Regions from separate parts of the Streptomyces sp. NPDC059909 genome, predicted to be linked through region 2. Evidence: riboswitches for the same ligand, from Rfam matches in the RefSeq annotation. Region 2 holds a riboswitch; each other region holds the start of a gene.
What was found. Region 2 has a riboswitch for cobalamin ahead of ACFV9O_RS02250 (cobalamin biosynthesis protein). Riboswitches for the same ligand answer to the same signal wherever they lie in the genome.
Positions count from the first base shown of each region.

Region 1 (2,191 bases), on a different contig from region 2:
CGCGGTGTTGCCGAAGTCGGGCTGCGGGGCGGGGTCGGCGGCGCCGGGCAGCGGCGGGGAGTCGAGGTGGCCGGTCTTGGCGAGGGCCGTCGCGAGGTAGGCCGCGCCGTTGCGGGCGGACTGCTCGGGGGTGGCCTTGGCGGGGGTGTCGCACTTCGGGTCCCCGGCCGGCTTCGGGCCCTTGACGACCATGCCGCGGCCGAGCCCGCCGAGCACGCCCGCCGCGGTCGCGTCGCCGTTCGCGAGCAGCTTGCCCGCCTTGTCCGGCTGGTACGCGAACGCCCCCCCGCCCGCCGTGTCCGCGCACGGGATCGCGTACGACACGAGCGCGTCGTACGGGTTCTTGCCGCTGCTCGACGTGATCGTGGCCGGTCGCGCGTCGGCCACCGCGAAGGCGCCGATCACGATCGCGGTGGAGTTGGCGTCCGACGGCATGCCCGGGTTGTAGCTCCAGCCGCCGTCCGCGTTCTGCACGGACTTCAGCCAGGCGATGCCCTTGGCGACCTCGGCCTCGTGCCCGCCGAGGGCGGTCAGGGCCTGCAGCGCCGCGGCGGTGGCGTTGGTGTCCGGCATCGTCTTGCCGTCGCAGGGCTTGGAGACGTCCGCGCGGTAGGACGCGAAGCCGCCGTTGGCGCACTGCTGCCCGGTCAGCCAGGCAACGGCCTCCGCGGCCGGTACTTCCTTCATGGCGTCCTGGGCGAGCAGCGCCAGCGACTGCCGCCAGACACCGTCGTACGTCGGGTCCTTCGTGCCGTACAGCCCGGAGGGGATCACGGGCGTCGGCGTCGGAGAGGGAGACGGCGCGGCGGTCGCGGCCGGGGCGCCGGCCACGGCTCCACAGAGCACGGCGGAAGCGGCGGCGAGCGCGGCTGCGCTGCGGCGAACGTTCATGGCGGGCGGTGCCTCTCCTGTGGGGAGCCGGGCACAGGCGCGCGTTGGCACCAGGCTCCGGCCCCGTATACCTCGACGGTGCCTCCGCCACCGGGTGGTCCCGTTGGCAGGAGCCGGTCACGTCCCGGTACGAGGCATTCCGACTCACCGCCTGCGACGGCGGCTCACGGCTGCGGGTCAGTGCCGGATTCGCACCGGCTTCCCCCCGTACGGGCATGATGACGACTCGCACACTCTACCGGCCCGTATCCGTGCGGCCCCTGGGTGGATGGCAGGGCGTGGGTCACACCGCCATGTACGTCACGGGTGCGCTGCCCGGGACCGCCTCGGCCCGACCCAGCTTCACCAGGCGGCGCAGATGGGACTCCGCTTCCGAGACGGCGATGTTGCGCGAGCCGTAGGGGATCTGGTCCCAGGGGCGGTTCCACTCCATGCGCTCGGCGAGCTGCCAGGGGGTCAGCGGGGTGGCGAGGAGGGTCAGCAGGCCGGTGAGGCGGGCCTCGTGGTGGGCGAGCAGCTCCCGCACCCGTGCCGCGGGGTCGGTGAAGGCGTGCTGGTGGGCCGGGAGGACCTCGGCGACGCCGAGGCGGCCGACGCGCTCGAGCGAGTCCAGGTAGTCGCCGAGCGGGTCGGTGACGGTGGAGTCGTCCGGGTCCTCGTAGAGGCCGATGTGCGGGGAGATCCCGGGCAGGAGGTGGTCGCCGGAGAAGAGGCGGCCGCGGCCCGGGAGGTTCGCCGGATGGTCCTCCTCCAGGTGGAGGCAGACATGGCCGGGGGTGTGGCCGGGCGTCCATATCGCGCGGAGCCGGCGGCCTGCCAGGTCCAGCAGCTCGCCGGGGACGATCTCCCGGTCGGGCAGGGCGGCCCGCAGACCGGGCAGGGTCCGCATCCGGCCGGAGTCACGGGCCGCGCGCAGCGGGGCGAGGTGCTCCTCCGGGGCGCCGACCGCGGCGAGCTTGCCCGCCAGGTAGTCGAGCCAGGCGCCCGGCTGTGCCTCGCGGGTGCGGCGTACGACGTCGGTGTCGGCGGCGTGCATGGCGATCCAGGCACCGGACGCCTCGCGCACCTGGCCCGACAGCCCGTGGTGGTCGGGGTGGTGGTGGGTGATGACGACGCCGTGGATGTCGCCGACGGAGGTGCCGAGGGCGGCGAGGCCCTCGGTGAGGGCACCCCAGGAGGCGGGGTCGTCCCAGCCGGTGTCGACGAGGACGGGCCCGCGGTCCGTCTCGACGACGTGGACCAGGGTGTGGCCGAGCGGGTTGTCCGGGATGGGGACCTGGAGGGACCAGACGCCTCCGCC
Region 1 is NZ_JBHWKX010000039.1:63,875-66,065, forward strand. It holds gene ACFV9O_RS25085 (prenyltransferase/squalene oxidase repeat-containing protein) at 1-891, opposite strand, end outside; cobalamin riboswitch at 1,004-1,138, opposite strand; gene ACFV9O_RS25090 (MBL fold metallo-hydrolase) at 1,175-2,191, opposite strand, start outside.
Region 1: another riboswitch for cobalamin. It lies ahead of ACFV9O_RS25085 (prenyltransferase/squalene oxidase repeat-containing protein); the one in region 2 lies ahead of ACFV9O_RS02250 (cobalamin biosynthesis protein).

Region 2 (2,191 bases):
GCGCCTGCTGCCGCCCGCCGTGCAGCATTTTCCCGGGGGACCCCCCAGACCCCCCGAAGAACCCGCGTGCACTCAGTTCGCCCACCGGCTTGCCCATCAGCACGACTTGGCTGGACCGGTCGCTGCCCGGCTTGAGCAGCACGGGGTTCATCAGCGCCGAGGGCTCCACCCGCGCCGCCTGCGCCTGCATGGCCTGCGCACGGCCGATCTCCGCGCCCTCGCGCGTCACGAACGAATTGAGGGACATGTTCTGTCCCTTGAAGGGCGCGACCTTCACGCCCTGGCGCACCAGCCACCGGCAGATCCCCGCCGTGACGACGCTCTTGCCCGCGTCCGACGTCGTCCCGGCGACCAGCAGTCCGCCCCCGCTCATGCATGCCTCCCCTTCAGGGCCCCGGCGGCCAGCCGCGCGCCCGCGCACGCCACGAGCGCCAGTACGCCCACGCGCCGCGACAGCCGTACCGCACGCTCGATGTCCGCGAACTCGACGGCCCGGCCGTCGCCGTTGAGCACGGGCCGGTGCTCGACCCGTCCGCCGTACGAGAGCGTCCCGCCGAGCCGTACGCCGAGGGCCCCCGCGAACGACGCCTCCACCGGTCCCGCGTTGGGGCTCGGATGCTTCGCGGCGTCGGCGCGCCAGGCCCGTACGGCGCCGCGCGGGTCGCCCCCCGCCAGGACCGCGAGTGCGGCGGTGAGACGTGCGCCCGGCCAGCCCGCGACGTCGTCGAGCCGCGCCGACGCCCAGCCGTACCGCCGGTAGCGGGGCGACTTGTGACCCACCATCGCGTCCAGCGTGTTCACGGCACGGAAGCCCACCAGTCCCGGGACCCCGCCGAGTGCGCCCCACACGAGCGCGCCGACGACCGCGTCGGAGGTGTTCTCCGCGACGGATTCGACGACCGCGCGGGCGATTCCGGGGCCGTCCAGCGCCTGCGGGTCCCGCCCGCACAGATGGGGCAGCCGCTCCCTCGCGACCTCGATGTCCCCGGCCGCCAGCGCTCCGCCGACGGCCCTGGCCTCCCGTCCCAGTGACGTTCCGCCGACGACGGCCCAGGTGGCGGCCGCGGTCAGCGCGATCGATGCGGTACGGGAACGGCGTACGGAAGCAGCGGCCAGCGCGCCTGCGGCGACGGCGCCCCCGGCGCACACGGCGGTGTGGACCGCGCCCCACCCGCGGTGGTCGCGCCACAGCGCCCGCTCGACGGCAGCGGCGGCCCGGCCGAACGCGGCGACCGGATGTCCTCGGCGCGGATCGCCGAAGAGCAGGTCGCCGGCGAGTCCGGCAGCTGCACCGCATGCAAAGGTCCGCTCTGCACGCATGTTCGTCCTCACTCAGGGTCCGCGCCCTGGCTCGACGTGACCGGCGGTGAGAGTTCCTGGCTCCGGGAGTGGAGTGCACCCGTGACAGTGGCGGGACCGCGCCGGATTCGCACCGGCTTCCTCTTCTGCCGCCGTAAATGGCTCCGGAAGTCCACCATGGCCGCGAACACCCGTCAACTCGCCCTTGACCTGCGGCGGGACAGTGTGCGGAGTGCCACATGGGGGCGCACGCGGGGGCGCACACGACAGGGGCCGGACCCACCCGGAGGTGTGCCCGGCCCCTGTACCGAGGATGTGCCGTGCCGACCGTCGGGCGGCGCCGTCCGACGGTGATCAGGCGACGATGAGCCAGATCCCGTAGGTCACCGCTGCCGTGCAGAGCGCGAAGCAGGCGTACGCACCTGTTCGGGCGAGTCCGGCGGAGCCGCCCTGTGCGGCTGCGGCCTCCTGCTTGGAGAGGCCCGCGATGCCCAGGGTGAACAGGCCCACCAGGGCGACGGTGACGACGAGGCTCACGCCGAAGACGGAGCCCAGAGCTGCCCAGTCGATCTTCATGCTGTTCTTTCCTTACACCGTGGCGGCGGGCGCCGCGGTGGTCGCGGGGGCGGTCGTGGGCGCCGGGACGGTCGCGGGGGCCGGGGTGGTCTCGGCGGCCGGGGCGGGGATGGTGGCCCTCAGGTCCTCGGGCTCGGTCGCCGCGGCGGTGGCGACGCCGGCCGGGGGCGGGGTGACGGCCGCGATGGCGGTGGTGACCACGCCCGCGGGCTCGGCGATCTCGTCGTCCGTGACGTTGGTGTGGTCGACCGGCTTGCGGCGCGAAAGGGACCAGATGACCGCGGCACCCGCGATCAGCAGCACCGCCACGGCGCCG
Region 2 is NZ_JBHWKX010000002.1:47,445-49,635, reverse strand. It holds gene ACFV9O_RS02255 (cobyric acid synthase) at 1-373, opposite strand, end outside; gene ACFV9O_RS02250 (cobalamin biosynthesis protein) at 370-1,320, opposite strand; cobalamin riboswitch at 1,351-1,491, opposite strand; gene ACFV9O_RS02245 (hypothetical protein) at 1,654-1,875, opposite strand; gene ACFV9O_RS02240 (anion permease) at 1,888-2,191, opposite strand, start outside.

Region 3 (2,191 bases), on a different contig from region 2:
AGCCGGCGATCTGACCCTGGTACGCGGCGACCTGAGGGCCGCGGCGGACGCCATCCGGCTCGCGCGCAGGACCCTCGGCACCATCAGGTCGAACCTGTTCTGGGCCTTCGCCTACAACGTGGCGGCCCTGCCACTCGCGGCCGCCGGCCTGCTCAACCCCATGATCGCGGGCGCGGCCATGGCCTTCTCGTCCGTCTTCGTCGTCGGCAACAGCCTGCGCCTGCGCCGCTTCCGCGCCGCCGGCTGACCGCCGTCGCCCGCCCGTTCCGCAGGCCGGCGAAGCGACAGGGACCCGCCGGGCGCGCCCCCGACGGGTCCCTCGCGCGCGTCTCCCCCGCGCGTCAGTGCGCCGGAGCCGACGCGGATGGTGCTGCCGGGTCCGCCGAGGCCGGCCGCTGCGCGGACCGGGGTTCCAGGACCCGTTCCGCGAGCGGGCCGAGGATCAGCCCCAGGGCTGCCCAGAGCAGGGCCTGGACACCCAGCGAGGCGAGCCGGAACTCCCACAGCACGGCGGCCGGGAAGTGCTCGGGGAGCGCATCCCCGGCCGGGAGGAAGGCCATGGCGACCCCAAGGACCGCCGCGAAGGCGGCACTTGCGGCCACCGCGGCGTTCCAGGTGCCCCAGCGCCGTGCGAGGCTCCGTCCGAACAGCAGCGCGCCGATCGCCAGCAGCACGCTCAGGGCGATCATCAGGAAGAACAGCGCGGTGCGCTGGTTGAGGGTTGCCGGGTCGCCGACGGCGGGCGGGTTGGCGGGGTACTTCAGGAAGGGCACCAGAGCGACGGTGACGAAGCCGCCCAGGGCGACCAGGGCCGCGGTGGCCCTGGCGCCGAAGCGGCCGACGCGGCCCAGCGCGAAGCAGAACGCCAGGGCGGTGATACCGCCGAGTGCGATGCCGTAGACGAGGGCGGCCGTGGCCAGTCCCGCGGTCGACTGCACCGCACGGCTGACCAGCTCCTCTTCGCCGTGCTCATGGGAGTGCGCGGACTCGAAGGCGATGGCGGCGTCCACACTCGGCTCGCCCACCACGTAGGCGAATCCGAAGGCGACCAGCCCGGCCAGGACACCCGCGATCATGCCGCGCACCAACAGGGCGCGTACGGTGACGGAGTTCATCTTGGTTGCGTCCGTCCCGTATCAGTGGCAGGGGAAGCCCAGCAGGTGCCGGCCGTCGTGCACCCACTCGTGGACGCTCTCGCCGGAGAACACGGAGAAGGCGCCCTGCTCGGCGCCGACGAAGTACAGCAGCACGAGCATCAGCAGGCCGAAGAAGGCGGCCCAGGGCAGAATCGCCCGGACCGGCAGCTTCGCCACGGAGGGCGGAGCAAGGGGGACAGGGGTGATGGCGGACTGAGCCACGGCGTACCTCCTCGGGAACACGCGTCCCGCATTGTGTGGAGCACATGACGACGGCAACGGGTCTGACTCACCGGACAGCCCCTCCCGCAGGGGGAGTTGCCGCTCGGCACACAGTGGCGCGACCGTGCCGGGTTTCCACCGGGCTTCCGTGTGCGCCGTCGTCCTTTCGGAGCAGAGGGTACAGGCGGCGGTACGGACCGTCGATACCGCCCATGACCAGGTGACCTGTGACTCTCGGCACCCCTGGCATCATCACGCGCATCACACCCGCACGCCCCAGGGGGGCGGACCACGCGGGAACGACGACGGGGAGGTATTCGGCCATGACGATCCGGCTCACACTGCTGTGCGCCGCCGCGGGCCCCGCGGTGCGGGAAGCCCGGTTCGGCGACGGCCCGCTGGACGAGCGGGGCGCGCGCGAGGCGCGTACGGTGGCGGGCGCGCTGCCCGCGGCGTCGCTGCACTACCGTGCGCCCTCGGTCCGGTGCGAACAGACCACCGGGGCACTGGGGTTCACGGCGGCGACCGTCGAACCCGCATTGCGCGACTGCGACTTCGGGCGCTGGAGCGGCCGCTCACTGGAGGACGTGGCCGCGGAGGAGTCCGACGGAGTCGCCGCCTGGGCGACCGATCCGGCGGCGGCGCCGCACGGCGGGGAGTCCGTCACGGCCCTGCTCCTGCGCGTCGCCGACTGGATGGACGGCCTGCCCGAGGACGCGGGCCGCGTGCTCGCCGTCGCCGAACCCTCCGTCGTACGCGCCGCGACCGTGCACGCCCTGGGCGCTCCCCCGGCCGCCTTCTGGCGCGTCGACGCGCCCCCGCTGTCCCTCGTC
Region 3 is NZ_JBHWKX010000110.1:4,998-7,188, reverse strand. It holds gene ACFV9O_RS36820 (heavy metal translocating P-type ATPase) at 1-247, shown strand, start outside; gene ACFV9O_RS36815 (CbtA family protein) at 342-1,115, opposite strand; gene ACFV9O_RS36810 (CbtB domain-containing protein) at 1,137-1,358, opposite strand; cobalamin riboswitch at 1,393-1,575, opposite strand; gene ACFV9O_RS36805 (histidine phosphatase family protein) at 1,682-2,191, shown strand, end outside.
Region 3: another riboswitch for cobalamin. It lies ahead of ACFV9O_RS36810 (CbtB domain-containing protein); the one in region 2 lies ahead of ACFV9O_RS02250 (cobalamin biosynthesis protein).

Region 4 (2,191 bases), on a different contig from region 2:
GGACTACACGGCGGACGCGGGGGACGCGGGCGTCCAGGCGGAGCTCCCGAAGCTCGGCGCGAGCACGCACTGACCCGCAGAGGTCCCGCCGGCGATCGGCGCAGGCTCGACGAGCCTGCGCCGATCGCTTTTTCGCGGCACCTGCCCGAGCCGGGGCAAGCCCCGGACCCCCAGGGACGTGCCCGGTACCGCACGGTCCGCCCGCGTGTCCGTCCTCGAACGCCGGACGGGCTCGAATGAGCCCCCCCACACGCCCGCCAGGGCATCGGGGAAGGGGACTCGGGGGCGGAGCCCCCGGATACGGGGTCTGCGGCGGAGCCCCAGTTCAGGAAAGGGCGGGGCGGGGCAGTGCCCGATGTACGGCTCCGCCGCAGGCGCCCCCGTCCCCCGAACCGCTGTCGTACCGGTGCGGAAGACTGACCGGTATGGACTTCATCATCAGGCGCGCCGAACCCGCCGAGTACGACGTGCTCGGCGCCATCACCGCGGAGGCGTATCTCGGGGACGGGCTGCTCGACTTCGGGGAGAGCGACGAGTATCTGCACGTCCTGCGGGACGTGGCGGCACGGGCCGCGGACGCCGAGGTGCTCGTCGCCGCGAGCGCGGAGGGGCAGGTGCTCGGCGGGGTGACGTACGTCGCGTCCGGCGGACCATGGGCCGACATCGCACGCGCGGGCGAGGCCGAGTTCCGGATGCTCGACGTGGCGAGGGAGGGGCGCGGCCGGGGTGCCGGCGAGGCACTCGTCCGGGCGTGCGTCGACCGGGCGCGGGCCACCGACGGCTGCGTACGCCTCGTGCTGTCCACCCAGCGCACCATGCACACCGCGCACCGCATCTACGAGCGCCTGGGCTTCGTACGGACCCCCGAGCGGGACTGGGAGCCGATCCCCGGGATGCTGCCCCTGCTGACGTACGCCCTGGAGCTCCGGCGCTCATAGCTCCAGCGCTCCAACGGCCCTCGCGACACAACATGTGGGGGGTGACGCAACTCCCCGCCCCCACATGTATGCTCATGCTCGCTGTCGCCACAGGGGAATCCGGTGCGAATCCGGAACTGTCCCGCAATGGTGTGCCGGTGTGCGTTTGCGCGCGCCCGCGAGTCCAAGGACCTGCCGACGGCGCACCCGGACCGTCCGGCCCGGGTGCCGAGACGTCCGGGCCTCGCGGAAAAGGCCGGTGGACGCGGCGCACCTGCCCCCACAGGCGTGCGCCCGTGCCCCGAGCGCCCCCGCCGGCCCCGAGCCGAGCGAGGGAGAGCACCCCGTGACCATCGCGCCGCCCGATCCTGCCTCAACGCAGCGTGCCGACGGAGCCGACGGTCCAGGCACCGCGCTGCTGCGGACCCTGACCGACCTCACCGCCGAACTCCCCGACACCGACCCGGGCCGGGTCGCCGCCGCCGCGCTGCGCGGCCGGCACGCGGGCTCGGACGAGGCCGAACTGCGGGAGCTCGCGACCGAGGCGGCCGCGGGGCTGATCTCCGAGGACCCGGCGTACTCGCATCTGGCGGCCCGGCTGCTCAGCCTCACGATCACGGAGGAGGCGGCCTCACAGGGGGCGGCCGCCTTCTCCGACTCCATCGCCGTCGGCCACCGCGAGGGCCTGATCGCGGACCGCACGGCCGCGTTCGTCCGCACCCACTCCGCCCGGCTCGACGCCCTGATCGACACCGCCGCGGACGACCGCTTCGGCTACTTCGGTCTGCGCACGCTCTACAGCCGCTATCTCCTGAGGCACCCCATCACGCGCAAGGTGATCGAGACGCCGCAGCAGTTCATGCTGCGCGTGGCCGCCGGCCTCGCCGAGGACGACTCCCTGCGCGCCCTCGACGAAGTCGCCTCGCTGTACGCGCTGATGAGCCGGCTGGACTATCTGCCCTCCTCCCCCACGCTCTTCAACTCCGGCACCCGCCATCCCCAGATGTCGTCCTGCTACCTGCTGGACTCCCCGCTGGACGAGCTCGACTCCATCTACGACCGCTACCACCAGGTCGCACGGCTCTCCAAGCACGCCGGCGGGATCGGACTCTCGTACTCCCGTATCCGCTCCCGCGGTTCGCTGATCCGTGGCACCAACGGGCACTCCAACGGCATCGTGCCGTTCCTGCGGACCCTCGACTCCTCCGTCGCCGCAGTGAACCAGGGCGGCCGTCGCAAGGGCGCGGCCTGCGTCTACCTGGAGACCTGGCACG
Region 4 is NZ_JBHWKX010000035.1:48,010-50,200, reverse strand. It holds gene mctP (monocarboxylate uptake permease MctP) at 1-73, shown strand, start outside; gene ACFV9O_RS23490 (GNAT family N-acetyltransferase) at 426-938, shown strand; cobalamin riboswitch at 1,000-1,132, shown strand; gene ACFV9O_RS23485 (ribonucleoside-diphosphate reductase subunit alpha) at 1,264-2,191, shown strand, end outside.
Region 4: another riboswitch for cobalamin. It lies ahead of ACFV9O_RS23485 (ribonucleoside-diphosphate reductase subunit alpha); the one in region 2 lies ahead of ACFV9O_RS02250 (cobalamin biosynthesis protein).